DNA from 3 places in the Cytobacillus sp. MT66 genome. Region 1 is predicted to be linked to each of the others. Evidence: riboswitches for the same ligand, from Rfam matches in the RefSeq annotation. Region 1 holds a riboswitch; each other region holds the start of a gene.
The links. A riboswitch is a leader RNA that binds a small molecule or an ion and turns the genes downstream of it on or off. The one in region 1 is predicted to bind thiamine pyrophosphate.
Positions count from the first base shown of each region.

Region 2: linked by a shared signal. The riboswitch ahead of thiC (phosphomethylpyrimidine synthase ThiC) and the one ahead of thiT (energy-coupled thiamine transporter ThiT) in region 1 are both predicted to bind thiamine pyrophosphate.
Region 3: linked by a shared signal. The riboswitch ahead of thiC (phosphomethylpyrimidine synthase ThiC) and the one ahead of thiT (energy-coupled thiamine transporter ThiT) in region 1 are both predicted to bind thiamine pyrophosphate.

Region 1 is NZ_JBXAFB010000001.1:166,308-178,126, forward strand. Features, by position in the region: gene AC1Q59_RS00765 (GntR family transcriptional regulator) at 1-272, shown strand, start outside; gene ald (alanine dehydrogenase) at 481-1,617, shown strand; gene AC1Q59_RS00775 (aminotransferase) at 1,630-2,991, shown strand; gene xsc (sulfoacetaldehyde acetyltransferase) at 3,054-4,823, shown strand; gene AC1Q59_RS00785 (APC family permease) at 4,963-6,450, shown strand; TPP riboswitch at 6,522-6,624, shown strand; gene thiT (energy-coupled thiamine transporter ThiT) at 6,690-7,289, shown strand; gene AC1Q59_RS00795 (hypothetical protein) at 7,408-7,632, shown strand; gene qoxD (cytochrome aa3 quinol oxidase subunit IV) at 7,673-7,972, opposite strand; gene qoxC (cytochrome aa3 quinol oxidase subunit III) at 7,973-8,578, opposite strand; gene qoxB (cytochrome aa3 quinol oxidase subunit I) at 8,568-10,544, opposite strand; gene qoxA (cytochrome aa3 quinol oxidase subunit II) at 10,534-11,517, opposite strand; gene AC1Q59_RS00820 (thermonuclease family protein) at 11,800-11,819, opposite strand, start outside.
Region 2 is NZ_JBXAFB010000028.1:1,414-13,232, forward strand. Features, by position in the region: gene AC1Q59_RS24100 (cytochrome c oxidase assembly protein) at 1-661, opposite strand, end outside; gene AC1Q59_RS24105 (DeoR family transcriptional regulator) at 872-1,459, shown strand; gene AC1Q59_RS24110 (SCO family protein) at 1,558-2,127, shown strand; gene AC1Q59_RS24115 (FixH family protein) at 2,163-2,933, shown strand; TPP riboswitch at 3,412-3,526, shown strand; gene thiC (phosphomethylpyrimidine synthase ThiC) at 3,668-5,452, shown strand; partial or broken gene AC1Q59_RS24125 (HU family DNA-binding protein) at 5,818-6,082, shown strand; partial or broken gene AC1Q59_RS24130 (NUDIX hydrolase) at 6,819-7,017, shown strand; gene AC1Q59_RS24135 (EAL domain-containing protein) at 7,449-10,544, shown strand; gene AC1Q59_RS24140 (spore germination protein) at 10,753-11,819, shown strand, end outside.
Region 3 is NZ_JBXAFB010000034.1:863-8,982, reverse strand. Features, by position in the region: partial or broken gene AC1Q59_RS24555 (ribonucleotide-diphosphate reductase subunit beta) at 1-38, shown strand, start outside; gene AC1Q59_RS24550 (flavodoxin domain-containing protein) at 38-490, shown strand; gene AC1Q59_RS24545 (sulfite exporter TauE/SafE family protein) at 682-1,563, opposite strand; gene AC1Q59_RS24540 (LysR substrate-binding domain-containing protein) at 1,674-2,564, shown strand; TPP riboswitch at 3,200-3,314, shown strand; gene thiC (phosphomethylpyrimidine synthase ThiC) at 3,461-5,245, shown strand; gene AC1Q59_RS24530 (OsmC family protein) at 5,834-6,286, shown strand; gene rarD (EamA family transporter RarD) at 6,851-7,783, opposite strand; partial or broken gene AC1Q59_RS24520 (sigma 54-interacting transcriptional regulator) at 7,986-8,075, shown strand; gene AC1Q59_RS24515 (sigma 54-interacting transcriptional regulator) at 8,095-8,120, opposite strand, start outside.

The DNA.
Region 1 (11,819 bases):
GGCTTGCACAATACGATATTAATCAAGGTACTTTATTCGATATTCTTGAACAAAATCTTCATATTCAGCTGTCTGAAGCAAAGCAGGTGATTACGGGCGGGCAGTTATCCAAAGAGGATGCTCAAGCTCTAGGAGTTCCGGAAACATTTAATGTGTTAAGTACAGAAAGATTATTAATGGATATTGATGATCAGTTAATTGAATATTATGTAGCTTATTTTAGAGCAGATATGTATTCCTTTCGAATTAACTTATCAAAAAAACACTCATAATGAAGGGGGGGATTGAGTGTTTTTTCTAAAAGATAAAACTTCTTTTAAAAATTTATCAAAATATATTGAAAATTTAAAATGTTTGTGTTTTAATTTAGTTGAGCATTTCATCCCTCAACTGGTACGGATGACGTGATGTAAGGATGATGCTGAGAAAAATAGGGAATGCTCATTCATGTATTCCCTGGTAAGCGAAAGGAAGGATCGTATGATTATCGGTGTTCCAAAAGAAATTAAGAACAACGAAAACCGTGTTTCCATGACACCTGGCAGTGTAGCCGCTTATGTCCAATCCGGACATACAGTACTTGTTGAAACCGGTGCCGGATTAGGGAGCGGCATCACAGATCAGATGTACAAAGAAGCCGGTGCCCAATTGGTTCCGCTGGCAAAGGATGCCTGGTCAGCAGACATGGTTGTCAAGGTAAAAGAGCCACAGCCTGAAGAATATCAATACTTCCGAAAAGATTTGATTTTATTTACTTATCTGCACTTGGCAGCAGAACCGGAACTGACAAAAGCATTAATTGACAGCGGTGTGACTGCTGTCGCCTACGAAACGATCCAGCTTGATAACGGAGCTCTTCCACTGTTAACACCAATGAGCGAAGTAGCCGGGAGGATGTCCGTTCAGCTAGGAGCGCAATTTTTAGAGAAAATCCATGGCGGTAAAGGTGTACTGCTGGGCGGTGTTCCAGGAGTAAAGCCAGGAAAAGTTGTAATTATCGGTGGGGGAGTTGTTGGGACAAACGCTGCTAAAATGGCCATTGGACTTGGAGCAGATGTGTCCATAATCGATATCAGCGCTGAACGTCTTCGTCAATTAGATGACCAGTTTGGCGGAAGAATTAAAACAGTGATGTCTAACCCCTATAATATTGCAAACGAAGTAAAAGAAGCGGATTTAGTTATCGGTGCCGTCCTTATACCAGGTGCAAAAGCTCCTCAGCTTGTTACAGAAGCAATGGTTAAAGAAATGGAACAAGGTTCAGTTATTGTTGATGTTGCCATTGATCAAGGCGGAGCAATAGAAACAAGCGATCACATTACTTCTCATGATTCTCCAACCTATACTAAACATGGTGTATTACATTATGCAGTGCCAAATATTCCAGGTGCTGTTTCTAAGACAGCGACTTTCGCTCTGGCAAATACCACCACACCATATGGATTGATTCTGGCAAACAAAGGCATTGAACAATCAATCGTATTACACCCTCCACTAGCAAAAGGCTTTAACACAATGAAAGGGAAAATAACCTATCGGGCCGTTGCAGAAGCACACAATTATCCATATACACCTATTGCAGAAATGATTCAAAAGACGCCTGCTACAACTAAATAAGGAGGAGAAAAAATGTCCAAACTTCAGATCAATGAAAATGAACAAATATTAAAAGATGATCAGGAGCATTTATGGCATGCAATGAGCCGCCATGTTGAAGGCGGAGTTCCAATGGTTGCCGAATCCGGGGAGGGAGCCTGGTTTTATGATATCAATGGCAAACGGTATTTAGATGGTGTATCAGGACTATGGTGTTTAAATCTAGGCCACGGACGCAAAGAAATTGTTGATGCTGCAGCAGAGCAAATGATGAAGCTATCTTATTTTCCTCTTACGTTAAGTCACACTCCGGCTATTAAACTATCAGCAAAAATCAGTGAATTGCTTGGCGATACTTATAAAACATTTTTCTCAAATAGCGGTTCGGAGGCTAATGAAACCGCCTTCAAAATAGCAAGGCAATACCATTTTCAAAATGGCAAGCCAGAGAAGCATAAATTCATCTCAAGATACCGTGCCTATCACGGAACCACAGCTGGGGCACTTAGTGCAACTGCCCAAGCCAACAGAAGATTTAAATACGGTCCAAGTATGCCGGGATTCCTTCATGTTCCGCCGCCATACAGCTACCGCTGCCCATTTGGCGAAGAAGTAACGGATTGCGATAAAGTAGCCGCGGATATGATTGACCAAGTCATAACATGGGAGGGCGCGGACACCGTTGCAGCTGTCATCATGGAACCATTTATCTCTGGGGGCGGAGTCATTATCCCTTCACCAGGCTATTTGCAAAGAGTAGCGGAAATCTGTAAAAAACATGATGTCCTGCTCATAATGGATGAAGTTGTTTCCGGTTTCGGACGTACGGGGAAAATGTTTGGGTTTATGCATTCAGAAGGTGTGCAGCCGGATATTATCACAATGGCCAAGGGGTTAACCAGCGGTTATTTGCCGTTAGGTGCAACAGCTGTCCATTCACGAATATATGAAAAGTTCAAAGAAAGCGGAGCAGATAATCACCTTCGTCATGTCTCCACATATGGCGGCCACCCTGCCAGCTGTGCCGTAGCCTTAAAAAATATTGAAATCATTGAAAACGAAAATATTGTTGCTAGAGTTGCCGAACTTGGAGAAAGCATCTTAGGTGGCTTAAGGGATTTAGACTCGCACAAAAATGTCGGTGAAATCCGCAGTGTTGGTTTCTTATACGGAATCGAAATGGTAGAAGATAAGCATTCGAAAACACCTATTTCTGAAGAGGTAATGGGGAAAATTATCGGGCAATGCAAGGAAAAGGGGCTGATCATTGGCAGAAACGGTGATACTGTTCCTGGATACGGCAATGTCCTCATAATTGCACCGCCGCTTGTCTCGACTGAAGAAGATCTAAAGTTTGTTGTAGAAACGGTTACCTCCGTGATTCAGGCATTATAAGCAAAATTAATAAAATAAAAAACTTATTAATCTATATAAATAGGAAAGGGACGTGTTAAACCATGGCAAAAGCTGAAAAGGAACTAACTGCGCTGAAAACAAAGAAAATGAGAATGACTCCAAGTGAGGCAATTGTAGAAACACTTGTCGCAGAAGGGGTTACACATATTTCAGGAATTTTAGGATCAGCATTTATGGATATGCTCGATCTATTGCCAACGGCAGGGATCCGATTCATTGGTGTCAGACATGAACAAAGTGCAGCCCATATGGAAGATGCCTATGCAAGAGTGGGCGGTATTGCTGGCGTAGTCATCGGACAGAACGGACCTGGGATTACTAATATGGTCACATCCGTTGCTGCAGCAAATCAAGCGCATACACCAATGGTCGTCATTTCCCCATCTGCGGGAACGCCAACTGTTGGTTGGGATGGCTTTCAAGAGGCTGATCAGGTCTCAATCTTTAAAGCGATTACAAAGGAAACAGTAAGGGTCACACATCCAAGCCGTGTAGCCGATTGTCTAAGAACAGCCTTTCGTATTGCTTATGCTGAGCGTGGACCAGTTCTTTTTGACATTCCTAGAGACTATTTCTATGGAGAATTAGAAGATTATATCCTTGAGCCGCATCAATACCGTGTTGATAATCGCGGATGTGGATCACTCGAATTAATCGATAAAGCGGTTGATTTGATTGCATCCGCAAAAAATCCTGTAATCATCTCAGGAAGAGGGGTTGTTGATTCTGATGGAATTGATACGGTGAAGGAAATTGCCGATTATTTAACCATTCCTGCAGCGGTTTCTTACATGCATAACGATGCGTTCCCGGCAAATCATCCGCTAGCAGTTGGTCCAATCGGCTATATGGGATCAAAAGCTGCCATGAATACTCTAAAAGATGCAGATGTTGTTCTTGCTATTGGTACGCGCTTATCCGTGTTCGGCACGCTGCCATGCTATGATATTGACTACTTCCCAAAGAATGCGAAAATCATTCAGGTGGATATTAATCCGCGAAATATTGCCAGAACCCATCCTGTTGAAGTTGGAATTATCGGTGATGCAAAAGCAGCGTCAGATGAAATTCTAAAACGTCTAAAAGAAAAAGTGCCGAATGCCATGCCAAAACAGGAAAAACTGCGCAAGGTTGCAGAAGAAAAGGCAAACTGGGAGAAGGAGCTAATTGATTTGGCCATGGTAGAAGGAACCCCAATTAATCCTCGCCGCGCACTTTTAGAGCTTACGAGAGTATTGCCGGAAAATACCATTGTTACTACTGATATCGGGAACGTCTCTTCTACTGCAAATGCCTATTTAAAATTTAATCAGGGCCGCAAACATATCGCTGCGTTAACTTTCGGAAATACAGGATTTGCCTACCCTTCTGCATTAGGAGCAAAACTTGCAAGTCCAGATAGCCCGGTAGTAGCCATTGTTGGCGACGGTGCATGGGGGATGAGCTTACATGAAGTAAGTACTGCGGTTGAAGAGAATATCCCTGTTGTTGCATGTGTATTTAATAATAATGCATGGTGTGCGGAAAAGAAAAACCAAGTAGATTTTTATAATAATCGTTTTGTCGGCGCAGATATTCAGAACCCGGATTTTGCTGAAGTTGCAAGATCAATGGGAGCAGTCGGAATAAATGTTGATAAAGCAGAGGATGTTGGTCCTGCTATTAAGCAAGCAATTGAATCAAACAAACCTACCGTTATTAATATTCAAGTTGATGGAACCCAGCTGGCACCTCCATTTAGAAAAGATGCACTGAAGATGCCTACTAGATTATTGCCAAAGTATAGCCATCTAGATCACAAAAACTGGTAATAGACACTACCTAGAAGGAGCTTCGTCAATGAACAAAGCTCCTTCTTTTTATATAACCGCCCTAAGGTTCGTAAAGCGCCTGAAGTGGAAATCAACGGGCTAAGTCTAGACAATAAATTAATATACTAGGAGGGGAAAGATGCAAAAGAGGGCTGAACTGCAGAAAACTTTCAAACCGCATTGGGTATGGGCAATCGCTCTGGGGTCTGCCATTGGCTGGGGCTGTTTCATATTGCCAACAGAATGGCTTGGAAAAGCAGGTCCACTTGGAACAATCATAGGCTTATCAATTGGTGCAGTATTAATGATGGTGATCGCTGTAAGCTATGGGGTATTAATTGAAAAATATCCTGTTTCAGGCGGAGAATTCGCTTATGCTTACCTGGGATTTGGAAGAGATCATGCATTCATTTGCGGGTGGTTTTTGACCCTTGCCTATATTTGTATTGTTGCTTTAAATGCCTCAGCACTTTCATTACTGGGAAAGTTTCTTCTCCCGTCTTTTACAGATGTTGTTCCTTTATATGAAATTGGCGGGTGGCAGGTTTATCTGGGGGAAGTACTGATTGCATCGTTCGCTTTAGTTATTTTTGCTTATTTAAACATTAAAGGGGCCTCATTATCCGGTAATTTGCAATTTATTTTTTGCTTAGTTCTTGTCGGAGGTGTTTTACTTTTAACATTAAGCATGCTCCTGAATCCTGCATCCAGTTTAGATAATCTGCAGCCTTTATTTAGACCAGATATCCCAGCCTTATCGGGAATTATTGCCATTATAGCCATTGCTCCTTGGGCTTATATAGGATTTGACAATATTCCTCAAGCAGCCGAAGAATTTAATTTCCCTCCAAAAAAGGCGTTTCGGTTAATTATCTACTCTCTAATTGTGGCTTGTCTGCTTTATTGCTTCATGATTATTGCAACAGCAGTAGCAATGCCTTGGCAGCAGCTGGTAGCTGGAAATCCTGCTTGGGGAACTGGTGATGTAGTTTCAGATACGCTTGGATTGATCGGGGTGCTGTTGCTGGCATTATCCTTATTAATGGGGGTTTTTACAGGTCTAAATGGGTTTTATGTCTCATCAAGCCGCTTGCTTTTTGCAATGGGTCGGGCAAAAGTCCTTCCAGATGCATTTACTAACCTTCATCCTAAGTATGGTACGCCGCACGTCGGTGTCATTTTTACTTGCTTATTCTGTTTAGTAGCGCCATGGTTTGGCCGGCCCGTTTTATTATGGATTGTTGACATGTCTGCCACGGGTGTAACAATAGCCTATTTCTATACATCCCTTACAGCATATAAGGAATTTAAATGGAGCGCTAATAGCAGGGGAGAAGCCAAGACTGTATCACCCATAAAGAAGCTCATTGCCTTAATTGGGGCACTAAGCGGTTTAGCTTTTCTTGGTTTGCTGCTGATCCCAGGTTCTCCATCTGCCTTAGGTATGCCATCACTAATTGCTCTGGCTGTATGGGTTATCTTAGGAACGGTCTTCTATATGTATAAAAGAAGGGAATACCATAAGATCTCTAAGGATTCACTAGATTACTATATTTTAGGAGATGCCTATACGAAAAATACATCTGGTGAGAATAATGGACCGCCATCAATCAATGTGGATGCCTAATCATGAATTGGCTCAATTTTACTTTACCTTGTAAGACAATTCATATATACTTTGGTTATTAATCATATAAGCGTAACCACAAGGGGAGCTAAGTGCTGAGAGTGAACAGATTTCTGTTCTGACCCTTCGAACCTGTTAGTTAATTCTAGCGAAGGAATGTGGATTTGAGTAGTGGATTATTCCTAAGTCTATCTATTCTCCCCTTGAGGTGACGATTCAAATGAAAGGGGAGATTTTTTATGAAGAAATTAAGTTTAATTGCATTAATTGAGGCTTCATTTTTTGCGGCGTTTGCGATTGTACTAGATCTTTTGCCTTCCATTAAACCAACGCCAAACATCTCGATTTCCATTGCCATGATTCCAATTTTTATTCTTGCCTTTCGCTGGGGATTTAGGGTAAGTTTTCTTTCAGGCCTATTATGGGGAATTCTTCAGATAGCCATGGGAGATGCTTGGATTGCAACACCTGTGCAAGCATTTATTGAGTATTTCATTGCTTTTGCATGTATTGGATTTGCGGGTCTATTATTTAATCAGATCCAAAAAGAAATTCGATTCGGGTCCAAAAAGAAGGCATTGGGGTGGATTACTGCAGCAGTATTTGCAGGAAGCTTTGCACGGTATTTCTGGCACTTCATTGCCGGCGTTATTTTCTTTGGCGAATATGCGCCAGAAGGGATGTCACCATTTGTATTTTCCCTAGCAGTAAATGGGGTTACGATGCTCGGAGCAGCTATTCTTTGCTCAATCGTTGCTGTTCTGCTTATTTCAACAGCTCCACGATTAATCATTAGAAACGATCCCACATTACTTATTGAACAGAAAAAAGTATCGTAAGCAATTTTTAAAATAGGCGTTTCCCTTTAAAAGGGAAGCGCTTTTTTTGTAAATTTATCATTAAATATTGACAATTCTGTGAACAAAGTTAGAATATTCTTAAAAGGAGTTGAGAAGAATGAGACAAATCAGTGAGTTATTATTAATAAAAAAGATCACAGTTGTTTGTATAATGTTAAGCATAATGGGAATTTTAACGAGTCTGTTCGTAAGTGGACTGATAGGAGACTATACTTTTGCCATCGCATTTGGATTATTAATTTCATCCATTATTGTTTTCGGTATCATTCTTTTCATTAATGTTATGGAGGAAATGACAGACGGAAGCCAAGGCTATAGATAAAAAAAGAAATCGGCTTATTAGCCGATTTCTTTCATTAATATTAGTGCATGTGTCCTGAACTCATGACCCAAATAGATCCAACAACAATAACCACTGCCATGAACACACCGTACGCAATATTAACGACATTGGTCTTGCCGTCTTCACCTTCACGCAGGTGCATAAACATGAATAACTGGATGCCAGCTTGAAAAACGGCTAGGGTACCGATGATCCACATGATAACTTTGAATGATAAATCTGTTTTTAAGGCAATTCCAGCTGCAGAGAAGGTTAGAATGAGAGAAAAGATAAAACCAACCACATGGCTGACTGGAAAGCCCTTCATTTGTTTTTCCATTTATCCCACCAACCCTTTTAAATAAACAAATGTGAAAATAAAGATCCAAACTACATCAAGGAAATGCCAGTACAGTCCGATAATAAAAGTTTTTCTTGCCGTTACTGGTGTCAAGCCTCTTTTTAAAAGCTGAATAATTACCATCGTTGCCCAGCCGATACCTAAGGTAACGTGGGCACCATGGGTGCCAAGTAAAACAAATAGGCTGGAAAGGAAAGCACTGGTTTGCATTGTCGCCCCTTCATGGACATAGTGAATGAACTCATTAATTTCCATGAATAAAAAGCCGCCCCCGAGAAGCAATGTCACTACAAACCAGGCTATAAGGCCTTTTAGATTGTGCCGGCGCATTTCAAATATCGCCAGACCCATTGTAAAGCTGCTAGTTAGCAAGAGGACCGTTTGAATCATGACATCCTTGATCACAATAATATCCTGGTGGGTAGGTCCGCCAGCATAACGCTGGTAAAGGACCCCATATACTCCAAAGAGTGTTGCGAACAATATGATCTCCGCACCAAGGAAAATCCAGAAGCCGAGAATATTCATCCGGTCTTGCTCTCTTTGATATTCAAGCGGCAAAGCTGTGTTTACATTAGCTGACATGATCGTGCACCTCACCCTCAACATTTCGCCATGATTTTTCTATGCTCTTAATTTCATTAACTTTTACATGATAACCATCATCATAATCAAATGAACGGATAATTAATCCGGAAATAATGCCGATACCGGCAATTGCAGCGGCAATATGCCACTCAAACACAAGGAAGAATCCCGCAATACCGAATACGGCGCCCATGAAAATCGGAAGTCCTGAATTGCTTGGCATATGAATTTCTTCTATTTCACTTTCCTTCAAAGTTAGACCTTGATGCTCTTTTTTCATATGCCAGAAAGCATCAAGCCTGTTTACCTCTGGAAGTTTAGCAAAGTTATAGTATTGAACTGGTGAAGCTGTAGACCATTCAAGTGTTCTTGCATCCCATGGATCACTGGAAATATTGCGGTCAGCATGGCGAATACTCCAATAAATGTTATAACAAAACGCAGCGAACCCTAAGGCTAGAATCGCAGCACCAATCGCTGATAAACCAAATAATGGAGCAAAGCCAGACTCAGCTGAGTAGGTGTAAGCTCGGCGAACAGCCCCATCTAGGCCAAGGAAGAACATTGGGAAAAATGTAAGGTTAAAACCAATCACAAATAACCAGAAATGCCATTTTCCGATCTTTTCGTTTAGCATAAATCCAAACATTTTTGGCCACCAGTAATATATGCCGGCAAATACCGCAAATACAACTCCAGGAATGATTGTGTAATGGAAGTGGGCGACAAGGAATAGCGTATTATGGTACTGGAAATCCGCTGCCCCCATTCCAAGCATGACACCAGTTACACCGCCGATGAGGAAGCATGGGATAAAAGCAAGCGCCCATAGCATTGGCGTTGTCATCTTAATGCGGCCTTTTCTCATGGTGAAAAGCCAGTTAAATATTTTTATTCCTGTTGGTACCGCAATTAACATGGTTGAAATTGAGAAAATCGAGTTAACTGTAGGTCCTGAACCCATTGTGAAAAAGTGGTGGACCCATACCAGCATACTTAGAATTGCAATAGATACAATTGAAACAATCATAGATTTATAGCCATAAAGAGATTTCCGCGAAAAAGTCGAGATGACTTCAGAATATATACCAAAGGCTGGGAGAATCAAGATATATACCTCTGGATGTCCCCATAGCCAGAAAAGGTTGGCCCATAACATATCCAATCCGCCGCCGGATAGAGTGAAGAAGTGTGTACCGTATAGGCGGTCAGTTGTCATAAGGGCAAGTGCGACTGTAAAGATAGGGAAGGCTGCCACAATGATTATGGAAGTTATGAAACCAGTCCATGTAAACATTGGCATTTTCATTAAGGTCATACCTTTTGTTCTCATTTTCAAAATCGTCACGATAAAGTTAATTCCCGAAATCAGGGTACCGATTCCGGCAATCTGCAGCGCAACCGCATAATAGTTATTCGCAATACTTGGACTGAACTCTTTTCCAGCAAGCGGGAAGTAGGAAGTCCAGCCAGCATCCGGAGATCCTCCGACAACAAATGAAATATTAAACAGCATAGCACCACTAAAGAATAGCCAAAAGCTTAGTGCGTTTAACTGCGGGAAGGCCACATCTCTTGCGCCAATTTGCAGTGGAATGACAACGTTCATGATTCCAATCAGCATTGGCATGGCCATAAAGATAATCATAATAACCCCGTGGGTTGTAAAAACTTCATTATAATGCTGGGCATTTAAAAATTCCATTTCCGGTCTGGCGGTTTGGGCCTTCATGAGTAAGCCGTCGACACCGCCGCGGAAAAACATGAGTACACCAGCAATAATATACATAACACCAATTTTTTTGTGGTCAACTGTTGTAAGCCATTCTGTCCAAAGCCATTTCCATTTTTTTAAATAGGTGATCCCGGCAATAACTCCAACCATCGTTAGTACAATAGCAATCTGTGAACCTAGTATAAGCGGGTCGCCAGTAATTAAGATTTCATCCCATTTAATGTTCATCATGTTCACCCCCATGATTTGTGTGTGCATTTGCTTCTAGCTGATTCGTATTTTCTTCTGATTTATTTTTATAATTATCATTTTCTTCAAAGATCTTTCCTTGGTAACCATGACCCCTGTAGCTTTCAGGATTTGTATATGTTTTTGAATTAGGATCAGCATGGTTCACCCATTCAAGATGAGTATTAGAGAAGGTTTTTCGTCCTAAAACAGTTGGCTGAAGCAAATCCTCGTACTCTTCTTCAGTTAATTTAGGGGCACGGCTCTGTGCTTCCTCAACCCACTCATCAAACTCTTCTTGTGTTTGCGCTAAAACCTCAAATTCCATATCTGCATAGCCGCGGCCATTAAAGTTTGTGTTTTTTCCTTGATAGGAGCCTGGGTTGTCAGCAACCAGATACATGTCAGTCTCCATTTTACCCATTGTATATTTTTGACCGCCTAAAGCAGGGACCCAAAATGATTGCATCGTTCCTGCAGATGTTAATTTAAACAAAACTGGGCGGTCTTCAGGGATATTGACATAATTAACAGTTTCAATTCCTTCTTCAGGATAACTGAATATCCATTTCCAGTCCGCTGATGTTACATGGACAATGAGGGGTTCCTTATTCTCATACCCTTTTGGAACCTTATCCAAATCATATAAAGTGGTGACAGTTGGAATTGTTAGTGCAATAACGATTAAAAAGGGAATTGCCGTCCAGGTGATCTCAAGCCAAATGCTTCCATGTTCCTCTGGGGGTTCATAATTCATATTTTCCTTTTTTTCACGATACTTCCACACAATTGTGATAAATAGGACCATAACGACGACAACTACAATAAGCATCCAAACTAGAGACCAGTTAATCAGATCTGTAATGCTTCTGGCAGCCGGACCCTGCGGCTGAAAAACTACCAAATCACAGCCGCTCAATACGCTTGCAGTAAAAAGGGCCATTAGAGGCAGCAATAACTTTTTTAACTTCATAAGATTCCAGCTCCTTATAGAGTAATACCATTAATTCTTTAAAAGAAAATCTTGTTAAATGTATTTCCACTGTGATGATGATGATAACATGGGGGACGAGGTTTTGTTGTGACGAAAAATCGAAGTAAAAAAATGTAAATCAGAATTTTTTCGGGGGGACAGGCACACCCCTTGATACACGTGGTTTTTCGGCGATAATTAAAATTTGAACACTTTTTGAACAATTATTTTCAAAAAGTAAATAAAAAAAAGACATCTTAAAAAGATGTCTTTTCGCTATTTTTATCTTTTGCTGACTTTTC
Region 2 (11,819 bases), on a different contig from region 1:
GTGTGCAAAGATGAGCTGTTAATTGTGTAAGGAAGGGGTTGTTTATTCCATCTGTTAAGGCACTAAAAACGAACAATAAACAAGCAGGCATTAATAGAACTCCACTTAAGAATATATAACGCTTTTTTTCCGACAGATAGAGTCGTTGCCTTGGGTCAGGTGACACAATTGGCCACCACATGCTAAAAGACAAAAGCAATAGCAAAAATATATATACACTATGAATAAAGGAGTCTTGCGAAAAAATGTTTAGAACAACCGGTAAATGGTATATCAAGAACAATACCGCAAAAACCATTAAGGCAATCCTTGGAGGCAAAAACCATTTCTTTATTTTGTTAACCGTCGGGATTTTTAAAAATCTATGAAATAAGGTGCTGGGAATCCCCATTAAAAGAATAGGCGGAACAACAAAATATAAAATACTCATTTGGATCATGTGTAAACTGAACGAGAGATGACTTATCGTGGTTAAAGGACTGCCGATGGTTAAATATAACAAGCCTAAACTAAAGAAAAAGAACAGTGGTTGTTTATGATAAATTTTTTGTTCTGTCCAACGATGGACTAATAATGAATATAAAACAGCGATGCATGTCAGGCCAGCTAACAGTGAAGTATTCCACATTAATTGATCTTTAAGTAAAACATCAATATACATGTAATCCTCCTCCAGTTTGAACCCTTCACTATTTTGTTATTAACTTTATATAATTATGTTTGATTATGTGGTTTATAACAATAAGTCACAAATCTTTCATACTTTTATCTATTACTGTTATTTAGAATCAGGATGAAGCTGGTAGAATAGGTGTTGTAGATTGTTATTTTTTATTGGAAATTATCATAATCTAACGAAGGGATATGAAAAATGCTTCCGATTGAAAGGCAAAGACAAATTAAACTATTGATTCAAACGAAAAAAACATTGAAAATTGGCGACCTAAGTAAACAATTTAACGTTTCAGAAATGACGATTTATCGGGATATTAAGCCTTTATTGGAAGAAGGCCTTATTTCCAAGACGTTTGGCGGCATTTCACTTGTTGAAAAGAATACCCATTCTTTATCGAGACAAAGTCATTGTATTTACTGTCAAAGACCAAATAATCCTAAAATGGCTTATCGATTAATCCTATCAGACGATAGGATTGAAACAGCTTGTTGTGCTCATTGTGGCCTGCTTAGACACCGCCAATTAGGTGAAGAAGTGCTACAGGCAATATGCCATGATTTTTTTATGCATACAACGATTAGCGCTCCATTAACTTGGTACGTTATCGATACCACTCTTAACGTTGCATGTTGTCAGCCCCAAGTATTGACATTTGAAAATCGAGAACATGCCGAAAAGTTTGTTAAAGGTTTTGGAGGAAAAATCTATGGATTACAGGATGCCATGGAAGTGATTTATCAGAAAATGCAAAGTCGTACGGGGTGCTGCAGCAAACATAGTTAATGAAGATTGCCGAAAGAGAGTAAGGAATATCTATAAGTAACAACCCGTACACAAATTCTTTCTCGTAGATCTAAGCAATTAGGAAGGAGGATATTATATTGAAATACTTAAAATCCTTGGTCATTGTTCTTACCCTTTTGTTAGTTGGGTGCGGCAGTGAAATTGAAACAAATATGTCCAAGCAAGTAAAGGAATTTGAATTTACAACACAGGATAATAACTCATTATCATCAGAAGACTTGAAAGGGAATTGGTGGATAGCCGATTTTATCTTTACAAATTGTGAAACCGTTTGCCTGCCAATGACATTCAACATGTCCAAACTTCAAGATAAGATGAAAGAGGAAAAATTAGATGCTCAGCTCATCTCGTTCACCGTCGACCCAGACCGTGATACCCCGGAGGTATTAAAAGAGTATGCGGAAGGGTATGAGGCTGATTTAAGCAATTGGACCTTTTTAACTGGTTATGATTTTAACACCATTAGAGACCTGTCGATAGACTCATTTCAATCCCTTTTGGCAGCGCCGCCTGCAGGAACTGACCAAGTAACACATGGAATTAGCTTCTTTTTAGTAAACCCAGAAGGGAAAATTATTAAATCTTACAGTGGGATAGAGGCTGAGGTAGTTGATGTTATCATAGATGACCTTAAAAAAGTTCTATAATAATGACGAATCTAAGAATAGATGGAGGAACTTAAATGAGAAGAAAAATTGGAATGCTGCTGCTAATTTTAGTTTTAGGCCTTTTATCTGCATGTGGTAACACAGATAAAAATGAGCAAAAGCAGGCATCTGAAGAACCAAAGATCATCGAAGTTGAATTTGTGCTTCCTGAAAAGGCAGAAGTAAATGAAAAGGTTAAACTTAAGGCCATTGTTAATTATGGTGAAGAAAAAGTGAAAGATGCCAAAGAAGTGAAATTTGAATACTGGGAAATGGGCAAGGAAGATGAAAGTACTACGATAGAAGCGAATAATAATGACGATGGAACATATACAGCTGAAGTAGCATTTGACCGTGATGGGGTTTATGAAATATATGCACACACAACAGCAAAAGATATGCACACCATGCCGAAAAAACAAATTACAATCGGTGAAGGCGCTACTGCTGCTCATGAGGAAGGGCACCAAGACCAAGCTGAAGGTCATGAACACGGCAGTCATGCCGAAGGATTTAGTATGCATTTTCTGAAGCCGGAAGATATCAAGATGAATCAACCAACTAATTTGACTGTAAACTTACAGATTGATCATGAACCGCTTGAAAATGCGAATGTCCGTTATGAGATCTATCATGAAAGTAATGCAGACAAGCATGATTGGGTAGAAACAGAAGAAGCTGATTCAGGCGAATACACTGGTTCTTATTCATTTAGAGAAGCTGGTATTTACATAATAACTATCCATGTGCAAAATGATGATCGCCTACATGAGCATGAGGAGCATACGGTTGAAATAATTAAATAATGGGTTTGCCAATTTTTATACCCTTCAAAAAGCCTTAGTGACAGGGTTCTTCTCTAGACCGCAAAGTAATCCTATAAGCTTGAAGATCGATCCTTATTTTTTATTTATTCAAGCTTTCTTTTATTGACCGCCCTGTAGATACACAGAGAATTTAACAGAAGAAGAGTTCTACCATTATAATTTGTACGGTAGAAAAAGGAATTAAATTTCATCCTAATATATGTGGACCCCCTCAAGTTATACATATAGTTAAAGGAGATTCTTTTAGACTTTCAACCTTTAAACTAAGGAATTTCGTTTCATTTTCTTCTTAAGTAAACCTTATTTCCCTCTCTTGTAAAAAATTAAAATGTTTATTGTTTAATTCATATTACCAATAGAACCAATTGCTGTCCGTCTCTTAATCAAATGGTTTTTATATTTTTTATTGGTCCTTTTATTTTACTTAAAACTCGTGTATACTAAAACCAAATTGAATAGAAATAACTAGGGGAGTCCAATAAGTTGGGCTGAGAGAGAAACACGTTAAAGTTTCTTGACCCTTTGGACCTGATCTAGCTCATACTAGCGTGGGGAAGTTAGAAAAAATAATCATGTATTAAATAAATTTCCACATACAAAGCCGGTCCATCCTTTTTGGATTCGGCTTTTTTTATTTAATTCATTTCTTTAATTCCTCTTTTATTGTCTAGATCTCGTCCTCTTTAATTATAAAAAAGGGAGAGATTTACTCTATGTCAAGAACTTCATTAAACGAAAAAAACATTTCCATCATGTCTAGTTTTTTAGGTAGTAAAAAAGTTTATGTTGAAGGCTCAAGACCCGATATCAAGGTACCAATGCGTGAAATTGAACTAAGTCCTACAACGGGCGCCTTTGGTGAAGAAGAAAATCTACCAGTTCGGGTCTATGATACAAGCGGACCTTATACGGATACTAAATATTCAGTTGATATTACAAAAGGTCTTCCTCCTCTTCGAAGCACATGGATTCATGAACGAGGGGATGTTGAGGAATATGAAGGTAGAGAAGTTAAGGCTGAAGACAATGGATATAAGGATGAGAATGACCCTCGAGCTAATCATAATGTGTTTCCGGGTTTAAAGCGTAAACCGTTACGTGCAAAAAAAGGTGGAAATGTTACACAGCTTCATTATGCAAGGAAGGGCATCATCACTCCTGAGATGGAATTTATCGCATTAAGGGAAAATATGAAACCTGAATTTGTACGCGAAGAAGTTGCAAGAGGTCGAGCAATTATCCCTTCTAATATCAACCATCCAGAGGCAGAGCCTATGATCATAGGACGTAATTTCCATGTTAAAATCAACGCAAATATTGGAAATTCTGCTGTTACATCCTCCATAGAAGAAGAGGTCGAAAAAATGACATGGGCCACTCGTTGGGGTGCTGATAATATTATGGACCTATCAACAGGTAAAAACATTCATACAACAAGGGAATGGATTATTCGCAATTCAGCTGTTCCTGTAGGAACCGTTCCTATCTATCAAGCACTTGAAAAAGTAAACGGTGTTGCCGAAGACCTTACATGGGAGGTTTACCGTGATACTTTGATTGAGCAAGCCGAGCAAGGCGTGGATTACTTCACCATTCATGCTGGTGTTCTTTTGCGATATGTTCCGTTAACTGCAAAACGTTTAACAGGTATTGTATCCAGGGGTGGATCTATTATGGCTCAATGGTGTCTTCACCACCACAAAGAAAACTTTTTATATACTCATTTTGAAGAAATCTGTGAGATTATGAAAACTTATGATGTTGCATTCTCTTTAGGAGATGGTCTACGTCCTGGTTCAATTGCTGACGCTAATGATGAAGCACAATTTGCGGAATTAGAAACTCTTGGTGAACTAACAAAAATTGCTTGGGCGCATGATGTACAGGTAATGGTTGAAGGTCCAGGTCACGTACCTATGCACCTTATTAAAGAAAACATGGACAAACAACTTGAGGTTTGTAAGGAAGCGCCTTTCTATACTCTAGGGCCACTTACAACTGACATAGCTCCTGGTTATGATCATATTACATCTGCGATAGGTGCAGCCATGATTGGTTGGTATGGTACAGCTATGCTATGTTATGTTACACCAAAAGAACATTTAGGTTTACCAAACCGAGATGATGTCCGTGAAGGTGTTATAACTTATAAAATAGCTGCACATGCTGCTGATTTAGCGAAAGGGCATCCAGGTGCACACAAAAGAGATGATGCCTTATCAAAAGCTCGTTTCGAATTTCGATGGAGAGATCAGTTTAATTTATCATTGGATCCTGAACGTGCTTTAGAATATCATGATGAGACGTTACCTGGAGAAGGTGCAAAAATAGCACATTTCTGCTCAATGTGTGGACCGAAATTTTGTAGCATGAGGATATCTCAAGATATTCGTAATTACGCGAAAGAAAATAAACTCGATACAAAAGAAGCAATAGAAAAAGGAATGAAGGAAAAAGCTGAAGAGTTTAAGGAATCTGGTGGTAAATTATATCAATAACTCTTGCTGTTAGGAGGTTTACGTTGAAGTTCCAAATAATTGAGGAGGAGATCAATCAATTAAAAACTCACCTTGCTTTTTTGGAGAAACGCTAAAAAGATTCAACAAAATTGTGACCATCATTTTAAAGGAAATCAATATTATGAAACATGTATCAAATGGTTTCCTTTAATATAAGCAAACTGTAAAAAAAAATGAGGGTGGACGCACTAAACAAACGGGCAAAATTCTTTAGTATTTACCATGTTCACAAGTCATGACACCCTCTCATGTGCCTTTAAGGTTGTTAATATTGATTAATGTTACTTTATTGGGCTATATTTTTCTTGTTACATAGTAAATTTAGAATATAGAGGTGTAAAAGAATGAATAAAACAGAATTAGTGAAAGTTGTATCAGCATAAGCTGAACTAACACAGAAGGATGCTTCAAAGGCAGTTGATGCCTTGTTTAATACGGTTTCAAACACACTTGCTGAAAGAGAAAAAAATCCATTAATTGGATTTCCGGACGTTTGAGGTACGGGAACGTTCAGGTAGAAATGGTCGAAACCGGTGAAGAAATAGAATTGCTACTTCTTTTAATTCCTGTTTTTAAGCCGGGCAAGAATTAAAAGAAGCTGTTAAATAATAATATATCTTAACAGTAAATACCTCTGGTATGTGTAAAAGGGATACAAAAATTAATTAATAATAGTTTGTTCACTAAGGGCGTGATTCATCAGCAAGAATTACGCTCTTTAGAAAAGGAAGCGATTCGATGCTCTAAGTTATTCAATAAACAATAGCAGGTTATAAGAACCCAATTAACTTTTTAATTATTAGTTGTAAAATATGAAATGAACTGGAAAATTGCAGATAGGTTACGCTATTTATTTAGGTCTGTGATGGAGGTCTACAACTTTTACAAATGTAAAAGGCACCTATTGACATAAAAGGTCCGAGGGAAAGGTTCAGCGTATTTGCTATGCGTTGAATCTTTCCTTTCGGCCTTTTTTTAATAATTAATGGAGCATTCCTGTTAGAAGCTTTTTCGGGGACTTGTACAAAAAGAGCCCTCTTGGTATGATACGGGGTGTCAAATCTGCAGAATTGACCCCTAATTTGTAACCAAGGAGACAAAACCAGAAAATAAGTGATCCATTGTGCATCGCGTAATTTTCAATCACTAATTTCCACATTATCCAGTAATGACCGCGTAGTATACCCATACATTGGAAGAGTTTCACATAATATAAAAATTTTGTTAGAAAACGTGTTTTGACACCCTACCAACGGGTAAACCGTTGATAAATCAATATTTATAGAGGGAGGTTTATTGTATGTAGAGAAATGATGAATTTAAAGCTGGTGTTCCTGTAATTATTATGAAAGAAGAGAATCAAGTTTTGTTACAGAAAATAGCAGATGTAGGGCTGTGGGGTATTCCTTTAGGACATATAGAAATAGGAGAAACAGTTTCTGAAGCATCTTAACCAATTTAGAAATAAAAATTAAAATGCTGATTGGTGTTTACTCTGCCCTAATTCACAAGTATTTACTTTATCAAATGACGGATTCGTATACTCTCTCCTCCTAAACTCAGTATCTCCTAAGGCTTCTTGTAATGTCATAGGCTCGCTTGTTAAACGGGATCCTTGTCCCAACAGCCTGAAACATGCTTATGCAAGTAGGGGGTGAACAGTTTAGTTAACGGGATCGAGTCCCAGGGGTGCGACGTTCTACCTCGACTACCGTAATCATATGACCAAATATAAAAAGGTTAACCAGAAAAATCGGGCTAACCTTATATTAGGAACGGGTGCTTTTAGTTGTAGAGTGAAAAATACCATTTCGCTAGGTACACTCTAAAAAAAAGATTAATAATGGATGAAAGTTCAAGGTGTTTTAAGAACATCGATGTATTATATTAAATTGGCCGTCGAAACAGGAATACCTATATAATATTAGTGAATAATTTAGTTCCTTTTTTAGGTCCTAACGAAAGGAGATCACCATTGAGTACTATATCCAATACAAAGGATATTTTAGAGCGAGTATCCGATGCATTTTATTCGTTAAATAATGAATTAAAATTTGAATATATAAATAATGTTACAGAAAAACTCTTACAAATTAAACAAGAAAATGCGATTGGGCAATATATTTATGATGTATTGTCACACAGTGACTTGCATAAATTTGTATTACGATATAAAAGGGCTTTGTCCGAACAAGTTCCTGTAGAGTTTGAAGAACTTTTTAATAATAGATGGTATGAAATAAGGGCATTTCCTTCTAAGGAAGGCTTGTCTGTACTTTTTAGAGATATTACAGAAAAAAAGAAAGAGTTTCAAAACATTAATTTCCTAGCTAATTACGATGTTATCACAGAATTACCGAACCGTTTTTATTTTAATAAATACTTAAAACGCAAGTTACAATCACAATCTATTGGTGGTTCATTTGCTGTTTTATTTATAGATATTAATAATTTTAAAAATGTAAATGATACATATGGTCATGGAGTAGGTGATTTGGTATTAAAACAAATCTCAAGACAAATTGAGAAAAAAATAAATCAATTTGGTTTCATAGCTCGTTACTATGGAGATGAATTTCTTATAACGTTGGAAAACCTTGATGATAATGAAATTTCATCTGTGATTGAACGAATATTTGAATCTTTTTCAAGTCCATTTTGTGTAAATGGGTTTGATATAAGAATTTCAATTAGCGTTGGGGTTAGCCAGTTTCCTAAGGATGGGCAAAGTGAAGAATTATTAATAAAACGTTCAGAAAATGCAATGTTTCAGGCAAAAAAAGAGGGTAGAAATAAATATAAGTTCTACTCCTTTGATGAGAGTGAAGGAAGAGTAGATGCTATAAAATTAGAGTTAGAGCTCCTCAAGGCGATAGAAAATAATCAGTTATTACTTCACTATCAACCTAAAATCAATTTAAATACGGGGAAAATTGTGGGTGTTGAGGCATTACTTCGTTGGGACCACCCAGAATGGGGAATGGTATCGCCAGAAACATTTATACCTATTGCTGAAGAGACAGGATTAATTTTACCTATTGGAGAATGGGTTTTAAATGCTGCCTGTAAACAAAATAAAAATTGGCAACAACAAGGTTTTTCAACAGTTGTTTCCGTCAATTTATCAGCTATTCAATTTAATCAGACAAATATTATTGATACCATTGAATCCATTCTTCAAAAAACAGGATTAGAACCACACTTTTTAGAAATTGAGATTACTGAAAGTATGACAGTTGATATTGACCGTACAATTTTAATGTTACAATATCTTAAAAAGATTGGAGTCCATGTTAGTATCGATGATTTTGGTACAGGTTTCAGTTCATTAAGTTATTTGAAAAATTTTCCTGTTGATACATTAAAAATCGACCGGTCTTTCGTTAAAGAACTTCGAAACAATCCAAATGATGAAACCATAGTTAAAACCATTATCTCAATGGCTCATAATTTGAATTTGATTGTAGTGGCAGAAGGAATAGAAACAAAAGAACAACTAGTTTTTCTACAACAACATTTATGTGATGAAGGACAAGGATATTTTTTAAGCAAGCCCTTAACAGCATCCCAATTAGAAGAAAAATGGTTTGAAATAGAAAAAATAGTTGAAGAACATGGAATCCCTAAAGATATAAATCAACAATTGTTATTGAAAGAATTATTGGAATCAGCCCAAAGAGAGTTACGCGATACGATTCGTTTGCAGCAAGGTATGATATTTAAGTATGAGAAAATTAATGAACGATTTATTCATACACAATGTGACGGGGAATTATTATACCGTCTTGGAATGACTCCTTCCCAAGTGATAGGAAAAGAGTTAAGTGATTTTCTTCCTTATACAACTGCCCTCGATAAAACTGCCTATTATAAGATGGCATGGCAAGGAGAAGAATTTGTTACTTATGAGGAAGAGCTAAATGGGATTTATTATCTTGCAACTTTACGGCCTATTAAAAAAGCGGGGAAAGTAGTACAAGTCATAGGCTCATGTATAGATATAACGAAAAGGAAAAAAGCAGAGAAAGCTTTGCAAGAAAGCGAAGCTAAATATCGGCTGATTTCTGAAAACATGACGGACATAATAATGCTATTGGATATAAATGGAATGATAAAGTATGCATCACCTTCCCTTGGAAAAGTAATGGGTAACCCATTAAAATCATATATAGGTAAAAGATCGTTTGATTTACTACATCCTGATGACAGGCAAAGCGTAATGATGGGATTTGAAAAAATAATAAATACTATGAATCCATTAAGGATGGAAGCTCGGTTTGTTAACGTTGATGGGAAGTCGTTATTAATTGAAGGACTAGGTACCCCAGTCCTTGGAGAAAATGGCGATCCAGAACATTTTATAGTAGTGGGGAGAGACATTACTGAAAAAAGGGAAATGGAAGAGCACCTCTCAAAATCAGAGAAATTATCAGTTGTGGGTCAACTAGCTGCAGGTATTGCACATGAAATTAGAAACCCTATAACTTCAATAAAAGGATTCATTCAACTTTTAGAGGAAGGAATCATGAAGAAAGAATTTTTCCAAGTAATTTCCAAGGAGTTAAAACAAGTTGAAGGAATTCTCGAGGAATTTATTAATCTTGCCAAACCAAAAGAAATTCAATTAAAAAAGGTTAATATTAGAACGATACTTAAAGAAGTTGAGACATTATTAAAACCAGAAGCAAATTTAAAAAATGTAGAAATTTTCCAAGAGTATAAACAAAATCTTCCTCAGATTATGAGTGATACCAACCAAATAAAACAAGTTTTCATTAATATAATTAAAAATAGCATTGAAGCAATTCCTAAAAATGGGTTTGTAGAAATTCAAGGCAGTATTGAAGGGAAAAATGTCCTGATAAAAATAATTGATAATGGAACTGGGATAAGTGAGGAGAGAGTTCAGAAATTAGGTGAGCCGTTCTATAGTAATAAAGAAAAAGGTACTGGTTTAGGTTTAATGATATGTTTTAGAATTATTCGGGAACATAACGGGTCAATAGAAGTAAAAAGTAAAGAAAATGAAGGTACTACGGTTGAAGTTAGGTTACCAATAAAAACTTGTTAATAGGAAGAAACCTAATGAAATAAACTATATACTAACTCAATCCCCATCCTGACAAAAAGCTGGGGATTATTTGCCTTTTACCATCATAAGGTTAAATAAAATGTCCTTTTCAGAAAATAGGGATTTCCGTATCTTGGAATGTATAAAATCAACCAGTATAATTCATCTCCTTTCTGGGAAACTATACCATGAGAGGAGATGACTGTTCATGAAATTACCTCTAAACTTAAGAAAAAGAAAAAAAGTTAGGCTTTCAGAAATGATTGATTCTTTTTCAAATGAAGAAACAGATAAATTAATAAGATCAGACCTTTCAGCCAATGAACGTTTTTTGCGAAATATTTTTCAACAATGTTCCGATGTTGTGTTTCGTGTTGTACCTATAAACGATAAAACAAAATTACTTTTTGTTTATATCGATGGTTTATGTGACACAAAACCTCTCGATGAGATTTTGTTAAATCCTGTTAGGACATCTGAAAAAAAATGTGAAGTATTTATATTTGAAGAATTTGTTGAAAATCAGCTTCGTGCGGTTGCTCAAATAAAATCAACCAAGAATGTAAATGAATTAATTAATGGTATATTAACGGCAAATGTCGCCATTCTAGTCGAGGGAGAAACAACTGCTTTACTTGCAGATTTAAAAGGTTTTGAAAAAAGGTCAATTGAAGAGCCTTCCTCCGAAACCGTCATACGTGGTCCTAGAGACGGGTTTACAGAAACATTACGTGTGAATACAAGCTTAATCCGAAGACGAATTAGGAGTCCTAGATTGAAGATAGAGTCATTTACAATTGGCAAACTTTCAAAAACGGATGTAGCAGTTGTATATATTGAAAAAATTGCAAGTGATTCTGTTATTGAGGAAGTACGAAAGAGACTCGAGTCGATTGAAATTGATGGAGTTATCGAGTCTGGTTATATTGAAGAGTTTGTTGAAGATTTTCCTTTTTCTCCATTTCCGCAAGTTCAAAACACCGAACGCCCTGATATCGTTTGCAGTAGTTTACTGGAAGGGAAAGTATCCATATTTGTGGACAATACTCCATTTGTTCTGATTGTTCCCATGACCTTTTGGTCGGGGTTGCAGGCCGCTGAAGACTACTATGAACGGTTTATTTATGTAACCTTTATTCGCTGGATTCGCTATATTTTATTTAATATTTCATTACTGCTTCCCTCTATATACGTTGCAGTAATAACTTTTCACCCACAGTTAATTCCAACAAATTTGTTAATAAGTATAGCATCTGCACGAGAGGATGTCCCATT
Region 3 (8,120 bases), on a different contig from region 1:
CAAAGGTCTCACAATCTAATGGATTTGATGAATTGTAATGAAGCTTGCCATTGTTTATACATCAGTAACAGGAAATACAAAAGAATTAGCTGAGGGAATTTATCGCATTTCCCTGAGAAAATCATTGGACACAGATATGTACCGGATCGAAGAGTTTCAGGAATCTTATTTGCTTCAATATGATGTAATCGTAATAGGTACTTACACATGGGGAAATGGGGAGATCCCAAAGGAAATGTGGCGACTATACCATGCGTTTGAATCACTTAATAGAAAAGATATGTTAACAGCAGTTTTCGGAACAGGAGATAGTTTTTACCCAAACTATTGTGGAGCCGTCGATTGGTTTCGGGATATGCTTTACGCACACACCAGCTTGACTGCTACTTTGAAAGTCGAGCTGATGCCACAAGAACAAGATGTTTATCGCTGTCAGCTGTTTGTGGAATCAATTGTAAAACATGCTAGTAATAAGAAAATACAAGTATAAATATCTATAATAATATTCATGGTCCTTGCGGTTCTTACTGGATAATGGTTCGAGAAATTAAATTCATGGACTGGTCATTTTTTTCGATCAGTCCATTGTTTATCAATAAGGGTAACCTTATCCCTATACCATTAAGAATGCGTTATATGATGGAGCTTTTTAGGATTCCAAGTTGAGCACGAAGATACAATTTAAATTAATTTATAAATCATCTGTATAATTAAGAGACAGATAATTATGAGTAAAAGGTACTTTGCTATTTTTTGAGGGATTTTAGGTAAAAGTAGAAGACCTATTTGAGAACCAATAATCGAACCAATAGCCATAGGAATTGCATAAGACCAATGGATAAATCCAGTCTGATAAAATACAATGAACCCTCCGGTGCAACTTCCAAGAATTAAAACCCTTGTCATTTGGATAGCCTTCATATATGTATGGTTGTTTTTCATATAATAAAGAATACTAAATGTGGAGGCGCCTGGCCCAAATCCCCCATCATAGGCAGCTACAAATAAAGGGATATATAGTCTCAACTTATTGGTAGGAGATTTATGAACAAGTTGTATATTAGCTGCCCACTCCTTACTTTTCAGGGTAACGATTAATGCAAAACAAAGTAATAAGAATGCTACAATATTCATTGTTTTTTCGTCTATATGTGCCGTTAGTAATGAACCACCAACCCCTCCTATAAGTGCTACTAATATATTTCTCAATATCGATTTTACAGTAAGTTGCTTATGACGGATTAGATAAAATACACTTGAAAGTGCAGCTATACCGGAGGAGAACTTGTTAGTAGCAATACTAGTTTGAATTGGAATACCGGTTAACATCATGCCTGGAACCGTAATTAGCCCAGCTCCTCCAGCTAACGTTCCCATGAAAGAGGCACCTAACCCAATAAAAATTAAAACAAAAGGATGAAAGCTTCCTCCTTTTATTCCCCAAATCCCTGTTCCAATGCCAATTAATGACATAGATGAGAGAAAGAAAATCATATATATTTTGCTTTGACTTTTTTGTTTACTATGCTGTTGGAATTCTTCTTTAATGATAGATGTATTCATTAAGTAATCCCCTTTACCATTCCTTACAGAAAGAGTATAAAATAAATATTGATAAGTCTAATATATGTTTTAAATATTTTTATAAAAAAAATTTATGGGAGGCTAAATCATTGAACCTTCATTCTCTTCGGATTTTTACTACTGTGGCGTCCATAAAGAGCGTTACTGAGGCTGCAAGAGTTCTTTCCCTAAGTCAGCCAGCCGTAACCATTCAAATACGAAATCTAGAAAAAGAAACAGGATTGAAGTTAATCGAGGCAGAAGGAAGAGGGATCAAACTGACCAACTCGGGTCAATTTTTATTTAAACAAGCCGAACGTTTATTTGATATGGAAAAAGACATAGAAAATAAATTGAATCAATTAAGGAATGGAGAGCTAGAAAATTTACAAATAGCATCAACTTATTTACCAGCTAATTTTTTGTTACCCTCATGGCTGGCCAAGTTTAAAAATGAATCACCTTTGGTAAATGTAGATTTATTTAGTGGTAATTCAAATGAAGTACTCGAAAAATTACTTCGCTATAAAGCTGATATTGCTTTTGTAGTAAAAGAAAAGTGGAAACAAACAGAATTAAACCTCCATCACTTAATGGACGTAGAATTTTGGTTTATTGTCCCGAAAAACCATAAATACAATGGAAAAGAGGTATTACTATCTGATTTGGTCCAAGAACCATTTTTATTAAGAGAGGAAGGAAGTTCTACAAGGGAAGTTCTTTTTTCTTTGTGCAAGGTTCATGGAGTTACGGTTCCACGCATAGGGTTGCAATTTCATGGTTTAAATGAATCTGTCCGTGCTGTTATAGCTGGGTATGGAACAATGCTAGCACCTTCACTGGCAGTACAAGAACACTTGAAGCGTAAGGAATTGGGGAGAGTTAAGGTTAAAGGTATTGAAATAAAACGCCCTGTATATCTTTGTAGCCGTAATAAAGATAAAGAATTATCTCCCAATATCGAAGGGTTCCTGAATATAATAAAAAGTAATCCTTTTTAAAGAAAAGTAGGGGAAAAGGTGGGATTTCTGAGGATTGGACTTCTGTTTGTTAAGGTACCCATAGTATTTTAGTTTTTATAACGGGGAGCATCTGGAAAATGTGATTCCGCCCTTGATCCATTTTAGAGGTCAAATCCCTTTTAAAATGAGCAATTCCAATAAAAATGGTAAATAACATTCTTCAGTTTGCAGTGGTTGTATCTAACCATAATTCCTTTAAACTTTTTGAAATTAGTTCCGTGATTATTTTATCTAAGGTGAAGCGAAAATTTAGGTACAGAATAGATGTATCCTTAAAAAGGAGAATTACACTAGAACAGATAGAGATGTATTCAGATAGTGGATGGGATTATGTAACGGGCTATCAATTTTTTTAAGTATATTCATCACCTGTTGAGCCCGATGTCCCAGAGCTACATATAGACCCGGCCAGAAATCTTTTACACTAAAGGCACTGGGTAAGAAATTAGCCTTTAAAAGAAGCTTAAATGAACAGTAGATTATCAATTACTCATAGTAATCCTCCACCTTTGGGCGGTGGTTTCTCGTTTAATTAAATTCAGTGAATTTTTCTCATTTTATAAATTTTCCTTTTATTTTAACGCAGTTTCATGTATATTAAAATCAAATAGAATAGAAATAACTAGGGGAGTCCAATAAGTTGGGCTGAGAAAGAAACACGTTGAAGTTTCTTGACTCTTGGGACCTGATCTGGTTCATACCAGCGTGGGGAAGTTAGTCATTATAGTCACACTACTTCTGTATACATATAGCCGGGTCCAATTATTTATTGGACACCGGCTTTTTTATGTACTTCATAAGCTTTAATAAGCTCTCCACTTGTTGTGTTCTTTATCTTGTCCTTATATTCATAAAAGGAGAGATTTATTATGTCAATGTCAACATCCTCATTAAACGATCAAAGTATTTCCATCATGTCTAATTTTTCCGGAAGTGAAAAAGTATATGTAACAGGTTCTAGACCGGACATTAAAGTTCCAATGCGTGAAATCAAGTTAAGCCCGACAACAGGTACGTTTGGAGAAGAAGAAAATCCTCCAGTGCGTGTGTATGACACCAGCGGACCATATACAGACCCTGATTATTCTGTCGATATTACTAAGGGTCTTCCTGCCCTTCGCCGTTCATGGATTCAAGAACGCGGCGATGTTGAGGAATATGATGGCCGTGAAATGACACCAGCGGATAATGGTTATAAAGATGAAAAGGATCCTCGCGCCAACCGTCATGCGTTTCCTAGTTTAAAGCGAAAACCGTTACGGGCCAAAAAAGGAAAAAATGTGACACAACTTCATTATGCAAGAAAGGGAATTATCACTCCCGAAATGGAATTTATCGCAATTAGAGAAAATATGAAACCTGAATTCGTACGGGATGAAGTTGCAAAGGGGCGAGCGATTATTCCCTCAAATATCAACCATCCAGAATCAGAGCCCATGATCATAGGCCGTAACTTTCATGTGAAAATTAATGCAAATATTGGTAATTCTGCTGTTTCATCTTCTATCGAAGAAGAGGTTGAAAAAATGACCTGGGCGACACGCTGGGGTGCTGATAATATTATGGATTTATCGACAGGGAAAAATATCCATACAACACGGGAATGGATCATTCGGAACTCACCGGTTCCTGTCGGTACTGTCCCCATTTATCAGGCACTTGAGAAAGTAAATGGTGTTGCTGAAGATCTTACCTGGGAGGTTTACCGTGATACCCTAATTGAACAAGCAGAGCAAGGTGTTGATTACTTCACCATTCATGCTGGTGTTCTTTTGCGGTATGTCCCGTTAACAGCTAAACGTTTAACAGGTATTGTCTCTCGTGGTGGGTCTATCATGGCACAATGGTGTCTATACCACCACAAAGAAAGCTTTTTATACACTCACTTTGAAGAAATCTGTGAAATCATGAAATCCTATGATGTTGCATTCTCTTTAGGGGATGGCTTACGTCCTGGGTCTATTGCAGATGCGAACGATGAAGCACAGTTTGCAGAATTAGAGACACTTGGTGAGTTGACAAAAATTGCTTGGAAGCATGATGTACAGGTGATGATTGAAGGACCAGGGCACGTACCGATGCACCTAATTAAAGAAAACATGGATAAACAACTGGAAGTTTGTCAGGAAGCGCCATTTTACACACTTGGGCCTCTTACGACTGATATTGCTCCTGGTTATGATCACATTACATCTGCTATAGGAGCTGCAATGATTGGTTGGTATGGGACGGCAATGCTTTGTTATGTAACGCCAAAAGAACATTTAGGTTTGCCGAATAGAGATGATGTTCGTGTAGGGGTTGTCACTTATAAAATTGCTGCACATGCTGCTGATTTGGCAAAAGGACATCCAGGAGCACACAAAAGAGATGATGCTTTATCAAAAGCTCGTTTTGAATTCCGTTGGAGGGATCAGTTTAATTTATCTTTAGATCCTGAACGTGCAATCGAATATCACGATGAAACGCTACCTGCTGAAGGTGCTAAAACAGCACATTTCTGTTCTATGTGCGGACCTAAATTCTGCAGTATGAGAATCTCACAAGATATTCGTAACTTTGCAAAAGAAAAGAAAATTGAAACGAAGGAAGCTATTGAAATAGGTATGAAGGAAAAAGCTGAGCAGTTTAAGAAATCTGGTGGTAACATATATCAGTAACTTTATTAGGGGGTTATTAGGGTAAAGGTCGATAAAATAGAAGAGGAAATTAATCAACTCATCATAATTTTAAAGGAAATCAACATTATGAAAAAGGTATCAAGTGTAATTAAAAAAATGTTTTATATTATATTATTAGTAATTAAAAAGCTTCATAAGAAATAAAGCTAAGAGATCCCATAAGAAACCTTGCCTTAATTTTTTAGTTGAGGCAAGGTTGTTTAACGTTATATATAAAAGACATTCCAATAGAATTAATGCCGCTTCGATCAATAAAATTATTTTATTACATACGGAAAGTTAACTTATCCACATGTTAATGGAACAGGTAAGTATTATTATTACTCCAAATAACCGGTCAATTATTATTAAGTGGGGTAGCTATTTTTACAACATAGCTCTTTATATTACTTTCACCCTTAAAATTCGTTTGGGAAATTACTTATCAATGAATCTAAAACAAGCTTAACAAAGCAAATCAAATTGTTGAATATATAAAAATTTTATGATAATATAAATATATTAATTCGCATATAATTACTAGGAATTAAAAAATATTAAAACCTGATGAAAAAGGAGAGATTTATATTGGCTATATCTACATATAAAGCAAAAACTTTTTTAAAAGAGAACGTGTTAGTAGAAGCTGAGGCAAGAAGTCATAAGGTAATTATCGATGAACCGGAAAGCCTAGGGGGCTCAGATAAAGGAATGAGTCCGGTTGAACTCCTTCTTTCTGCCCTAGGGGCATGCCAGTCAATCGTAGCAAGAACCTATGCGAAAAAATTTGATATAGCTCTTCAAAACTTTTGGGTTGAGGTAGAGGGAGATATTGACATTGACGGATTTCTTGGTAAATCTGATGTGCGGCCAGGGTTTCAAACAATAAGATATACATTTCATATTGAAACAACAGCCCCTGAAGAAAAAATTGAAGAATATAAAGAATATATTGAAGCCCATTGCCCTGTAGGCGATACAATTGCAAATCTAGTTAATCTTGTTTCCACAAATGTAGTTGTTGAGAATCCTGTTAAATAATGTTGTATGATTATCCTTTGTAAAGGATCATTATATGAAGTGGCTGTCTATTTAGACAGCCACTCTTCGTTAAATACACTAATCTAGCATTACTTCCTGAATAACTTATTGCAATCTGTACCTTTACCACATTCCGATCAATTCGGAAGGCCCACTACACAACAGTCCAGCAGTTCGATGGCAGAAATCGCAAACGGTGCGAATGAACTTGCTAACTGGGGAGAATAATTAAATAGCCAAGTGAGATAATTTCAATTAAGATTTTATTATTTTAATATTAAAAGTAATAATGGGGATCCTGCCAATAAATGCATTATTGGCAGGATCCCTTTTATATTTTTAAAATCAATTTATTTAAGAGGCTGGTTGTAAATTTTAAACTATATGCTTAATATCTATATTTTTAAATATAATATTTTTCAATAAATATCTATTATTATATATTTCAAAACCAAAATATGAATATACCTAAAGGTACACAATATTAATTATTTAAAAGTCGGCATCTAAAAATACGCGAATAAAAACAACTGGCCTGATAAGACCTGACTTAAGCAGTTGGAATCATGCTCCTAGACTTTTGCTCTTTTTATATTTTCCTTCATAATGTGTAAAGTATTTCATTTTCGATAAGGTAAATAATGTGATCGCTACCCAAATAAACATAAATGAAATGAAGTGGGTTTTTGAAAAAGTCTCATGGTAAACAAATACTCCAAGAATTAACGTAATCGTCGGTGATAAAAATTGAATAAATCCCAGTGTTGATAAAGGAATTCTCTGAGCCCCTTTGGCAAAGTAGAGAAGCGGTATGGCTGTCACGGCCCCTGCACCAATAAGCAGAAAATCCGTATTAATAGATACGGCTAAAAAGGACTGTACCCCCTTATAAGAAAGTAAGACCATATACAGAAAGGCAATAGGTGTGACGGCCATAGTCTCAAGGGCTAAACCTATATCTGCATCTAACTTGATCTTTTTTTTTGCTAAGCCATACAAACCAAAACTAAGTGCTAGAATAATTGATACCCAAGGAAAAAGGCCGTATGAAATTGTTAGAATCAAAACACCTAATAAGGCAAGAGCAAACGAAACATATTGCGATACTGACAATTTTTCTCTAAAAACAATCATTCCAAGCAAAACACTTACAAGCGGGTTAATGTAGTACCCAAGGCTTGCCTCAACCATATGATCATTATTAACTGCCCATATATAAATATACCAGTTGCCGCTTATTAATAAGGAAGCCACTATTAAGGCTGCCATCAACTTTTTATGTGTTCGAAACCCTTGAATGGTCTCTTTAAATAATCCCCACTTTTTTGTGATTAATAGAATTGCAGCCATAAAGAAGAATGACCAAATAATTCGGTTCGCTAATATCTCTTCTGCGCTGACATGCTGAATAAACTTCCAGTAAATTGGCAGCAAACCCCATATAAAATAGGAAAAGCCCGCATATATAGCACCTTTTTTGACTTCACTTTGATTCATAAGCCTTTTTCCCTCAATTCTTTCTAGTCTCGAAATATATTATAGATGCAGGAACAAGCTTTAATCAATCCTTTTTGATATCGGAAAAATACCGAAAAGTGCAGGCTCAATTGCATGCACTTTAGGGTTTTGTCGCATTTTCCATTTCTTTTTGTCTTAGCTTTACCCTTGAAATGAACTAAATTGGGTCGTAAATAGAAAAATATCAACGCTAATTGATGAAAAAGACGGGCCATTCATCGCCATCAATTGCGCAGCTATACCTGAATCGCTGTTGGAAAATGAGCTTTTTGCACACATAAAAGGGGCTTTTACAGGTTCAAACGCAAATAAACCA